One region of the Thalassobacillus sp. C254 genome, then DNA from elsewhere that is predicted to be linked to it. Evidence: riboswitches for the same ligand, from Rfam matches in the RefSeq annotation. Region 1 holds a riboswitch; each other region holds the start of a gene.
What was found. Region 1 has a riboswitch for thiamine pyrophosphate ahead of thiC (phosphomethylpyrimidine synthase ThiC). Riboswitches for the same ligand answer to the same signal wherever they lie in the genome.
Positions count from the first base shown of each region.

Region 2: another riboswitch for thiamine pyrophosphate. It lies ahead of JCM19033_RS28125 (M20/M25/M40 family metallo-hydrolase); the one in region 1 lies ahead of thiC (phosphomethylpyrimidine synthase ThiC).
Region 3: another riboswitch for thiamine pyrophosphate. It lies ahead of thiE (thiamine phosphate synthase); the one in region 1 lies ahead of thiC (phosphomethylpyrimidine synthase ThiC).

Region 1 covers NZ_BAXQ01000004.1:169,474-173,672, forward strand. Annotated here, with positions in the region: gene JCM19033_RS06895 (SbcC/MukB-like Walker B domain-containing protein) at 1-282, shown strand, start outside; gene JCM19033_RS23260 (serine protease) at 439-609, opposite strand; partial or broken gene thiC (phosphomethylpyrimidine synthase ThiC) at 631-2,370, opposite strand; TPP riboswitch at 2,548-2,663, opposite strand; gene JCM19033_RS06905 (hypothetical protein) at 2,769-2,987, opposite strand; gene JCM19033_RS06910 (spore germination protein) at 3,178-4,199, shown strand, end outside.
Region 2 covers NZ_BAXQ01000008.1:11,835-16,033, reverse strand. Annotated here, with positions in the region: gene JCM19033_RS09475 (ABC transporter permease) at 1-21, opposite strand, end outside; gene JCM19033_RS09470 (ABC transporter ATP-binding protein) at 86-874, opposite strand; gene tenA (thiaminase II) at 867-1,541, opposite strand; gene JCM19033_RS28135 (M20/M25/M40 family metallo-hydrolase) at 1,557-2,015, opposite strand; gene JCM19033_RS28130 (hypothetical protein) at 2,042-2,308, opposite strand; gene JCM19033_RS28125 (M20/M25/M40 family metallo-hydrolase) at 2,337-2,519, opposite strand; TPP riboswitch at 2,991-3,095, opposite strand; partial or broken gene JCM19033_RS09455 (DUF368 domain-containing protein) at 3,183-4,001, opposite strand.
Region 3 covers NZ_BAXQ01000003.1:9,336-13,534, reverse strand. Annotated here, with positions in the region: gene JCM19033_RS04565 (ROK family glucokinase) at 1-310, shown strand, start outside; partial or broken gene aspA (aspartate ammonia-lyase) at 458-1,872, shown strand; TPP riboswitch at 2,052-2,160, shown strand; gene thiE (thiamine phosphate synthase) at 2,255-2,893, shown strand; gene thiS (sulfur carrier protein ThiS) at 2,890-3,087, shown strand; partial or broken gene JCM19033_RS04545 (thiazole synthase) at 3,093-3,874, shown strand; gene thiO (glycine oxidase ThiO) at 3,852-4,199, shown strand, end outside.

The DNA.
Region 1 (4,199 bases):
TTCCTCACGTCACTTGCTCTTGCACTTTCTTTGTCCGCTTCTATCCAGCTAAGGGGCGAACACCCTCTTGAGTTTTTCTTTCTTGATGAAGGGTTTGGAACCTTGGATCAGGAGCTCCTTGAAACAGTCATTTCTGCTCTGGAAAAGCTTCAGGCTGATAAATTATCAGTCGGTGTCATCAGCCATGTGCCTGAACTGAAAGAGCGTCTTCCAAGAAAGCTTACAGTCACACCTGCTGAATCCGGCGGTAAAGGCAGTACGGTTTCTCTGGAATCCATGTAAGGTAACCGCCAGGTAAAATCTGCAAAATAACGTACTAAATAAGAGGGGGATCCAATCCGCCTCTTATTTAGTGTAGGTTGAAAAATAAATCTTACCAGCAAAATCACTTTCAATTGCCAGATGGCTGTCTGGCTTTGTTATCTAATGATTTGCTTTTTAATAATAAAGAACCTCGACTTTTCCACAGTGAGCACATCTTTTATAGTATTGATAATCAGTATACTGATGGAAGCAGCTTGCCTGGATTTCTGCTAAGGCATTTTCCAGCCTGGTCAGCTTTCCTTGCACCAGAGCAATCTCTCGCTTTATATCCTCTGCTTTGTTCATTTAATCACTCCTGTCCCTTCCCTACTGATAAAGGCTTCCGCCTGTTTCTTTAAATTGGTTTGCTTTCTCTTTCAGGCCTTTTTCTACAGCTTCAGCAGTTTCAAGGTCATGTTCAGAAGCATAACGCCGAATATCATGGGAAATACGCATACTGCAAAATTTAGGGCCGCACATGGAACAAAAATGAGCAGTTTTTGCACCTTCAGCTGGCAGGGTTTCATCATGATATTCAAGGGCACGGTCAGGGTCAAGAGAGAGGTTGAATTGATCTTTCCAGCGAAATTCAAACCGTGCTTTTGAAAGAGCATCATCCCTTTTCTGGCACCTGGGTGGCCTTTGGCAAGGTCTGCTGCATGGGCTGCAATTTTGTAAGTAATGACTCCTTCACGGACATCGTCTTTATTTGGCAGTCCTAAATGCTCTTTAGGAGTTACATAACAAAGCATAGCCGTTCCATACCATCCGATCATAGCAGCCCCGATAGCAGACGTAATATGGTCGTAGCCTGGAGCAATATCAGTAGTCAGCGGCCCTAAAGTGTAAAAGGGTGCTTCGTCACAAAGGGCAATCTGTTTATCCATATTTTCTTTAATTAAGTGCATAGGTACATGACCCGGGCCTTCCACCATTACTTGAACCTCATGCTTCCAGGCAAGTTTCGTTAGTTCACCAAGAGTTTCCAGTTCTGCAAACTGGGCCTCATCATTAGCATCGGCTATTGAGCCTGGACGAAGCCCATCACCTAATGAAAAAGATATATCATAAGCTTTCATAATCTCACAAATGTCTTCAAAATGGGTGTACAGGAAATTTTCTTTATGGTGAGACAAGCACCACTGAGCCATAATAGAACCACCTCGTGATACGATCCCTGTCATGCGGCTGGCAGTTAAGGGAACGTATCGAAGCAGAACGCCTGCATGAATGGTGAAATAATCCACACCCTGCTCAGCTTGTTCAATAAGAGTATCCCGGTAAATCTCCCAGGTAAGGTTCTCAGCTACTCCATCCACTTTTTCGAGTGCCTGATAAAGAGGAACGGTGCCGACGGGAACGCATGAGTTTCGAATGATCCATTCTCTTGTTGTATGTATATCCTTTCCAGTTGATAAGTCCATGATAGTGTCCGCTCCCCATTTGGTGGCCCAGGTCATTTTTTCAACTTCCTTATTAATGGAAGAAGACACTGCAGAGTTACCTATATTAGCATTTATTTTGACGTGAAAGTTTCTGCCGATAATCATGGGCTCTGTTTCCGGGTGGTTAATATTTGCTGGAATAATAGCTCTTCCCTCGGCTACTTCCTTTCGGACAAATTCTGGATCCATCTGTTCCCGTATAGCGATAAATTCCATTTCAGGGGTTATGATACCTTTTTTAGCGTAATGAAGCTGGGTTACATTTTTTCCTTCCTTAGCTTTTAGAGGATTTCGGGTAAGTCCGGGAAAAACTTTCTCAGCGCGGGGATCGGAAATATCTTTATAGCCGTTATCCTCGGCTTTCAATTTCCGGCCTTTGTATTCTACGGTATCTTTTCGTTCATTAATCCAATTGTGGCGAATTGGTGTGAGTCCCGCTGTAACATCAGCTTGATAGGAAGGGTCTGTGTATGGTCCGCTAGTATCGTACACACGGACAGGTTTGTTTTTTCTTCCCCGACTGTGCCAGTAGTGGGGAAAGTCCGATTTCTCTCATTGGAACTTGAATGTCTTTTCTTGAACCTTGAATGTAGACTTTTTTACTGCCTGTAAAGCTCGACATGATAGACACATTCTGCTCTTGCAATGAAGATGATGGGGTTGTCATAAAAAATCTCTCCTTGTTAAAAATTAATGGAAAAGGACGAGATCAGGAGAAAACAGGCGGGATAACACAAAAAAGCCGGTTCCTAAAATAGGGGACCGGCTTTGTATGCAGAAGTTGATAGTGGTAATCATTAGCTGTCAATCTAAACTTCCCCACGCTGGTATGAACCAGATCAGGTCCGAAGGGTCAAGAAACCTCATCGCGTTTCTCTCTCAGCCTGCGCTTTGCAGACACCCCTAGTTTGCAATATTCCATTTGTTATTCATTATAAGGAGAGATGACAGAAAAAGAAAGGAATAATTCCATATTTCTGAAAACAGTGAAAAAGGCATCGTCAAATAGAACTGCTTTTTTTAGTGAGGTGTAAGTTCTTTTTTAACCTTTCGTACGACACCGACTACTTCAAAATCCTTGCTTGACAAGGTATCTTTCTGCCTGCAGGAAGAACAGGTGACATGTTGATCCATTTTTTCTGCACGGAATTCTTTATTACAATTTTTACATTTCACGATATGGGGTTCATGAGTGTCTCCTACACAATCAAAACGGATTACTTCTGTTGCATCAGTCATGAGGCTATTCCTCCCCTGTGTTTTTACCCACCTACTTCCCCGGTTTAAAAATAATTAATCCTAAAAATGCAATAGAGTAAGGGATCATTCTAAAACACAGTAAGGTTTCTTTAAAGTGAATATTCATGGCTATTTACATAAATTGTGCCAATATGTGCAAAGTAAATAAAAACGGGGGAGGTGTGTTTAATTGAAAAAAGCTTCTCTGTTAGATAAGCAGGTAGAGATAGTAAAAAAGGGTCTGAATGATACAGATGATTTGATGTGCCTGTCCTTGCCTTATTTTCATACTGAACTGTCTGTCATGTTTCTTGAAACAAGAGTGAAACGAGTTGAATTTGAGAAGCAAGTACTTGACCATCTTAAGCCAGAAACTAAAATAGCAGACGTAAAAGCAAAGATAGCTAAAACTGAATGGGCTCAAACAAAAGACTTATCTTATATTATTACAAGAATTGCAGAGGGCTACGGAGCAGTGATCATAGAAGGGGAGGACAAAGCCCTCTTATTTGATGTAAGCCAGACACCTGAACGAGATGTGGAAGAACCGGTAAACGAGCAGGTTATTCGTGGGTCCCACGCCGGATTTGTAGAATCATTAGATACAAACTTAAACCTTTTGCGTGTCGTCATCAAAAACCCGGATTTGACTGTGAAATTCTATAAAATTGGGGAACGAACCGGCACTAAAGTGGCGATAGTCTATATTAATGGTTTAGCCAAAGAGGAGTTGTTAACTGAACTGGCCGACAGGATCACTTCCATAAAAGCAGATGCCGTTAATGCTCCCAGTTTTACTGAGGAGTTTATTGAGGATGAAGCTTTTACGCCGTTTCCTCAATTTTTAAACACAGAAAGAATAGACAGAGTAACTGGAAATCTTCTTGAGGGAAGAGTGGCTGTTATGAGCGACGGAAGTCCCACCGCCTTGATCTGTCCGACTACCTTTTGGGCTTTTTATCAATCTCCGGATGATTATAATAGCCGCTGGATGATGGGGACGTCTTTTCGTTTGCTGCGTTTGTTAAGCTTTTTAATTTCTGTTTCCTTGCCTGCTCTCTACATTTCGATTGTCTCCTTTCACTTTGAAGTGATACCTGAAGGGATGACGCTTATGATTAAGGAGTCCATTGACCAGATTCCATACCCTCCCTTGATTGAAGCTTTTATCATGGAAATCACCATAGAATTGATTCGGGAGGCGGGGATCAG
Region 2 (4,199 bases), on a different contig from region 1:
TGCACCTATTTCCCAGCCCATAATGAAAAGCAATGCTAGTATCCCGCTCCTCCATACGATACCCAGCTTTTTAACCTGGCGGAAATCATAGCTCTATCCTTGCCCTCATCTTTTGCAGAAGTCTCTGTTTAAGCTCCATAAAAACAGGGCTGCTTCTGCTTTCTTCTGTTCTTGGTCTGGGAAGAGTGACATCAATAGTCTCAAATTCTGTTTGTATTGGCGGAGGAGTGAGCATAAGAATTCGATCAGATAAAAAGATTGCTTCTTCCACATCATGAGTGATAAATATAATGGTCTTTTCCCACTTTTGCCACTGCAGTAAGAGCCACTCCTGCATCATAAAACGAGTCATAGAATCGAGTGCGCTGAAAGGCTCATCTAATAGAAGAATATCAGCTCCTCCAAGGATGGCCCGTAAAAAGGAGACTCTCTGCCTCATTCCGCCGGAGAGCTGCTGAGGATACACATTTTCTTTTCCTTCAAGGCCAAATTCCTTCATGTGAGAGAGCACCTGTTTCTTTGCTTCTTTTCTAGATACTCCTTGCAGCTCCATAGGCAGCACACCATTTTCCAAAACCGTCCTCCAGGGCAGCAGGAGATCCTGCTGCGGCATGTATCCTACTTTTCCCAGCCTGTTTTTTTCTTCTTTTTGAGAAATAGAGATGCTTCCGGTATCAGGCTGTTCCAGTCCTGTTGCCAGACGGAAAAAAGTAGATTTTCCAGAGCCGCTTGGACCGAGTATGCTTACAAATTCCTTTTCTTTGACGCTGACCGTAACGTTTTCAAAGATAGATAAGGAAGATGGAGGTTTTCCTTTGTAAGAAAAAGACACATTGGAAAAAGAAAGATGATCCCGTGCGGCTTGACTACTCATCTGCCGGCCACATCTCCTGGTTGTAGGCCATGTCCCAGAACATAAATTCAAATCGGGTTGTATTTAAGAAAATATCCTCAATCCGAGATAACTCATGTTCAGGTTTTCCTTCTGTTAAATCGTCAAGAAGATCAATGGTCCACTTCGCTAATTCCTGAAATTCATCGTCCGCATACATGCTGATCCAGTCACCGTAAAATTCATGCTCAGCGGCTCCCGGTATTTTGCTTAATTCTTTTCCAATCTCCGCATAGCTCCACATGCATGGAAGCAAGGCGGCCACTAACTCTGCCAGCCCTTCGTTCTGACCGACATGAAGCATGTAATGAGAATAAGAAAGTGTCATTGCAGCAGGCTCTGCGTTTTCCAGCTCTTCTTCAGAAATATCGAACTTCTTTGCATATTGACGGTGAAGACTCATTTCAGTATTCAGCGTTGAATCAAGAAGTTCAGCAAATTTCCCCATCGTTTTTAGATCGTTTGCTTTGACGGTGCCGATTGCAAAGAGTTTAGAGTAATCTATTAAATATAAATAATCCTGGATCATATAGTAGCGGAACTTTTCCTTATCAAGTGATCCGTTTCCCATTCCTTGCACAAAAGGGTGTTCATGATTCTTTTTCCAAATTGGCTGGACCTTTTCGTATAAGCGTTCACTAAATTTCATTTGCATTCATCCTTTCTATTTTTCTTTATGACACCACTCGTATATCAGAATAATCATGACCTTTGTAAATTGAACTATCTGTTCGATCTCAACAGATTCATTAACTGCATGGGCGTTATATAAGTCACCAGGACCATAAATAACAGTCGGAATGCCCGCATCCCCAAGCCAGCCCCCATCAGTTACGGTAGGCGACATCCCCGTTTGAGGGATGGTCTGAAAGATTCGCTGATGAGCCTGTTTCACCGCAGCCACTTCTTTGGATTCAGGGTCAATATCCAGTGAAGGGAAGATTTCCCCCCGGTCCTCAATCATCGACTTGCCACCCCAGCGAAAAAGCGGCGGATGCTCCCTCAGCCAAGGATCAGATTCGGCCACTTTTAATAAATGCTCTTCTACTTCTTTAGCAACCTGTTCATGATTCTCATCCGGGTAAAAATGAACCGTAATCCATAATCGGCACTCATCAGCCACAAAGGCGGCATGTCTTCCCCCTTCAATCACAGAGGGTTAATGGTTGTCATACCAGGGGGGAAACCAGGATAGGATTTTGTTACAGCCCAGTGCCGTTCAAGCTCCTGCAAGCCCTGGATGATTTTCGTCATTTTTTCAATGGCACTAGCTGCGTATAGACCGCCCCCTGCGTGAATCATATTCCGGCGAGTAGCATCGTGATAGGTTTGGGGGCTCTTTATTGTAACCCAGCCGGTAATCACTCCTCCCTGCCCTTGAATGTGAAGATCACTTGTATCCACAACCACTGCCAAATCAGCCTTATACCCCCTTTCACAGCATTCAAGTACCTGCTTCCCCTACTTCCTCACCAATTACCGATTGAAAAATCAGGTCGCCAGGCAAGCTGATTCCCTGCTCACGAAGAAGCTGTACGGCAAAAAGAGCTCCTCCCATTCCGCCTTTCATATCTGCTGTCCCTCTCCCGTATAACCGCCCGTCTTCTACAACAGGAGTAAAAGTCATGTTTCCATTGAGTTAGATCTTCCCCGACTTCAGCCACATCCATATGACCATTAATAATTAAACTGTTGGCTTTACCAGAATGGGTTCCTTTTAATGTCCCTACTACGTTCGGGTCGTCAGGAAACACATCCCACATGTCAACCTCAAACCCCAGGCTGTTTAACTTTGATGCTATGTAGTGCTGTGCCTCTTTTGTGTTGCGGGCAGGCGGACTGGGAGTTTGGAAACGTATAAGGTCACCTACCTGGTCAATTAATTCTTCTTTTCTCCTGTCTACCTGCTCTAAAATTTGCGTAATTGTTTCGTGCAACATCTTCACTCCTTCCTCTCTCATGAAAAGGTCTGCTCTTGACTGGACATTAGTAATTTCACCCATTAAAAAAACCACTCTAGGAAAAGAGTGGCCGCATATACGAAATAATATATACAAAGACTGCCAGGTACAGGGAGTAGTATACCTGTACTATCAGGCTTGTCTTAACGCCACTTCCCTCCGCTAGTATTACCTAGTTCAGGTGATAGGGTTTAGACCATACGGTCATTCTCAGCTTTTTCAAAGCACCCCTAGTGGTTTCTGTGTATTCTGTTTTTTATGCCTTACTATAAAAATACCATACTTTCCTTTAAAAGTTAGAGTATTCTTTAAAATTTTCCTTTTTAAATTTATGAAGCTCGTGTCACCTTTAACTGAGAAGCTTTTGCTTTTTCTCCGAGAGAACTGAGCTTAAGAGAACAAAATAAACCAGCGATAAAGGTTACAAGACTTATGAGGAAAAGAAACATACTTCCTTCTATTCCAGGAAAGACAACGAATATAGAGCCAGTGACCAGACCGGTCATTACTGCATATGTTCCTATCTTATAATTTCTGATCAGTTTCTTTATAATTTTGCTTGTAATGATTAAACCAAGAGCAATTCCTGCCCCTACGACAATAATGACAGGGATGTTAATCGTAGAAATGGCGTTAAGAACAGTCGGGTAAATTCCTATTAATAAAAAGACAAAAGAACCACTGACTCCAGGCAAGATCATTGCACTGCTTGCTGCCCATCCTCCGAAAAATAACAGAAGATAGTCCATTGCAGTTAAATTAGACATCACCGCAGACATTTCTTCATCCCTTATGAAGCTGTGGAAGCCACAATGGCTGCAGCTGCAAGCAGGAGAGCTATGTGTTTTCCTTTAAAGGTCTTTTTATAATCAACTTCTTTTAAAAGAAAAGGAATGATCCCTATAATCAACCCAAGAAAAAAGAAAAAACGTTGGCTGAGGGTAATCAGCCAGGAGCCATTCAATGAGTCGGCTCATAGAAAGCAATGCAAGCACCACACCTGTTCCTAAAGGAATTAAAAACATGAGATGCTTCTTCCACTCCCTGGAAAATATCCCGTCTATTGCGGCTATTAAACGATAATAGACTCCCACGAGCAAAGCGATCGTACCCCCGCTTACTCCCGGGATCAAGTCACTTATGCCCATTAGTACACCGGGCACGATATTCCGCCAATTTAACACTGTACATTCTCCTTCTGTAAAACTACTTTCATAGTTGAGTGATTGAGTGTAATATCACTCAAAAATACGCTGCTCTTTATTTTAGCACTAACTTTCCCCGCTTCCTATGTCTTTATCACGAATTTTCATCTCTGGTGCCTGGCACCCTTTGCTACTGTAATA
Region 3 (4,199 bases), on a different contig from region 1:
CTTTGAGGCCGCTGCCAGGAAAGACCCCCTCGCTACGGCAGTTATTGAGGAAGCGGCGTTGTACATCGGCCTTGCGGCAGCCAATGCTTGTACATTGCTGAATCCAGAAAGAATTGTGATTGGCGGCGGAGTGTCGGCTGCCGGAGAGGCTCTCCTGTCACCTATACAAAAATACTTTCAACGTTATGCCTTGGAAAAAGTAGCAAAAGGCACAGAGTTTGTTATTGCAGAATTAGGAAATGATGCAGGAGTAACGGGAGCGGCTTGGCTTGCCGCTAAATCTTTAGGTATTCTTCCGGAGAATCATTAAAAATGAATCATGCAAATTAATTTGCATTCAGCCCGTGTTATGCCTTTACACGGGCTGAATATGCGGATAGCATAATTTGTTGGAGAAAGGGTATACATACCTATAATACGAATGAAACTTAGTTCATTTGAGAAGGAGCGTTATTGTATGACAGAATTCCGAATTGAAAAAGATTTTCTCGGGGAGAAAAAGGTGCCAAAAGATGCGTATTATGGGATTCAGACGATCCGCGCCAAAGAAAATTTTCCGATCACTGGCTATCCACCTCACCCAGAGCTTATTCGCGCGTTCGGTTATGTCAAAAAGGCTGCAGCGATGGCAAATAGAGATGTGGGCGTACTTAACAAAAAAATTGCCAAGGCTATCATCCAGGCAGCAGATGAAGTGATTGAAGGAGCGTATAATGATCAGTTTATTGTGGACGCCATTCAAGGAGGAGCCGGCACCTCCTTTAACATGAATACAAATGAAGTGATCGCCAACAGGGCAATTGAGTTGCTAGGAGGAGAAAAAGGGGATTATTTGAAGGTGAGTCCTAATACTCATGTTAATATGGCTCAGTCAACAAATGACACGTTCCCTACTGCCATTCATATTTCTTCCTTGCTTCTGTCCAAAGGGCTGACCCAGGCACTCTCGGATATTGTAGATACCATGAAACGAAAAGAGCAGGAATTTGATGAAGTCATTAAGATGGGAAGAACTCATCTTCAAGACGCAGTACCCATTAGGCTTGGACAGGAGTTCGGGGCTTATAGAAGAGTGCTGACGAGGGATTTGAACCGTATTAAAAAATCTGTGGACCATTTGTTTGAAATTAACATGGGGGCGACAGCTGTAGGAACAGGTTTAAATGCGAAGCCTGAGTACATTGAAAAAGTGGCAGAATATTTGGCTGACCTAACTGGTTTCCCTTTGTTCAGTGCAGAAGACCTTGTAGATGCCACGCAAAATACAGACGCCTATACAGAACTATCCGCAGCTCTTAAAGTGCATGCTATTAACCTATCAAAAATTGCAAACGATTTACGATTAATGAGTTCAGGTCCAAGAACAGGGTTTAATGAGATTAACCTTCCGCCAAGGCAGCCAGGTTCCTCTATTATGCCTGGAAAAGTTAACCCGGTCATGGCAGAGGTGGTTAATCAGATTGCGTTTCAAGTGATGGGGAATGACCATACAATATGCATGGCCTCAGAAGCAGGACAGCTTGAGTTAAATGTAATGGAACCTGTTTTAGTTTTTAACTTGCTTCAGTCTCTTTCCATTTTACAAAACGGACTAAATTCCTTCAGGCAGCTGGCTCTGGAGGATTTGACCGCCAATGTGGAACGAACGAAACACATGGTGGAGCACAGTGTCGGAATAATAACCGCTATTAATCCCCATGTAGGATATGAAACAGCCTCCAGAATTGCAAAAGAAGCTATTCAGACAGGAATGAGTGTAAGGCAAATTTGCTGGAAAGAGGAATTCTTACCGAAGAAGAGCTTGATGAAATACTCAATGCAAAAGAAATGACGAACCCAGGAATAGCTGGAGGGCGTTTTATCTTTGATTAATGCAAGGAGCTGGTCAGAAGGTCTTCTGACTGGTTTTTTGCGGTTTATTTTTGGAAGAACAGGGAGAATGCCATGAAAAAAGTATCAAAATATGTTCGTTGGATTGAGGGAAATGGGTTGTTATCTATTAAATTTATGGGATAATATTTATATTGTATTCTTTAAAATAATAGACCTTTATAGATGACTAGGGGTGCCGGACAGGAAGCCGGCTGAGAAAAAGGTGGTCCTTTTACCCTTGAACCTGATCTGGTTGATGCCAGCGTAGGAAAGTCGATGAGTAGGAAACTGACGTCATCCACTGCGCTGGGTGACGTTTTTTTATATGTTTTAAGATTCTCTTTCACAACAAAGGATTTAGCATCAGAAAGGAGGCGGAAGTATGAAGGACTTTCGCTTATATACGATAACTGGAGAAGAATTTCATAGCGGCCGTTCTATGCTTGAGGTAATGGAAGAAGCAGTAAAGGGCGGGTCAGATATTATTCAGCTTCGGGATAAATTCAGCAGCAAAAAAGAAGTGTTTGAAAAAGCCAAAAAGTTAAGGGAAATGACTGCCCGTTATGGGGCTGCCTTTATTGTAAACGACCATATTGATGTTGCTCTTGCAGCAGGAGCTGATGGTATTCATTTAGGCCAGGATGATCTTCCTTTATCAGAGGCAAGGAAAATTGTAGGCGAAGATATGATTATTGGAATTTCCACCCATGCGATTGAAGAAGCAAGAGAAGCAGAACGAAATGGGGCCGATTATATTGGGGTGGGGCCGGTTTTTGCCACGAAAAGCAAAGTGGACGTCATTGATCCAGTGACGACCTCTTATGTAAAGCAGGTAGCTGATGAAATTACTATCCCGTTTGTGGCGATTGGAGGCATTAAGCTTCATAACGTGGATCAGGTAATTGATGCTGGAGCAGACAGGATTTGCGCCATCAGTGAGATTGTCGGCAGTACAGATATTCAAGGAACATGCCAGGCCTTTTTAGATAAATTGGATGCAAAGAGGAGGATTGAAAAATGATCATTGAGGTGAACGGAGAAAAAAAGGACCTGCAAGTACAGACATTAATTGAGGTAGTTGAGCATTTTGATCTTCAGGATAAAATGATTGTCACCGAAGTTGAAGGAAAGATTATTGACCGTGATCAGTGGGACGTAACGGAAGTACAGCCTGGAATGAAAATAGAACTGGTTCACTTTGTAGGAGGAGGATGATCACCATGACGAAAAAGGATAAGTTAGTAATAGGAGATGTAGAGCTTTCTTCTCGCTTCTTCCTGGCACAGGCCGTTATCCGAATCCGTTTGTTCAAAATGAAGCAATACGTGAGAGTGGGACTGAAGTACTGACATTTGCTATCCGCCGTGTAAATCTGGAGGCCCCGGATGAGGATGCTATTCTACAGCATGTGGAAGGGAAAATCTTTCAGTACCTTCCCAATACTTCCGGTGCCAAAACGGCAGAAGAAGCGGTTAGAATTGCTCAGCTGGCAAAGGCTTCTGGCTTGAGCAGCTGGATTAAGGTTGAAATCAGTGCAAATGAAAAAACACTTTTACCTGACCCGATAGAAACACTAAAGGCTACCGAGCAGCTGGCTAAAGAAGGGTTTACTGTTCTTCCCTATACTTCAGATGACCCAGTACTTTGCAAACGTTTGGAAGAAGCAGGAGCAGCTGCTGTCATGCCGGGGGCTGCTCCAATAGGGACAGGACTGGGTGTGTTGAATCCTTATAACCTTTCCTTGATTATTGAAGAAGCGAACGTACCAATTATCGTCGATGCGGGGCTTGGCTCGGCCAAAGATGTAACAGAAGTTATGGAGCTTGGAGCAGATGGGGTGCTTATGAACACTCCTGTAGCTAAAGCCAAGGACCCTGTTCGGATGGCTGCTGCCATGAAGCACGCGATTGAGGCTGGCCGTCTTTCTTATGAAGCCGGAAGGATTCAGAAGAAACGGTATGCAACAGCAAGCAGTGGTTATGAAACCTTCATATCAAAATAGACAGAGGCTGATGAAGGCTGAGAAAGCAGGTGTACAGGGGATGAAGGAATCAATTATTATTCTTGGCGGAGGTGTAATTGGCCTGGCTGCTGCCTTTGAGTGCAGGCGGCGGGGCCATGACGTTACTCTTCTTGAAAAGGTGAGTTGCGGGGGACAAGCTTCTGGTGCAGCGGCAGGGATGCTGGCACCGTTTTCTGAAATTGAAGAAGACCCCGACGATTTTTTCAGGCTGGGTCTGAGAAGCTTAAGGCTTTATTCTCAATGGATTGAAGATGTAAAAAAGAACTCGGAAACAAACTTTGAGTTCAGTAATTCAGGCAGCCTT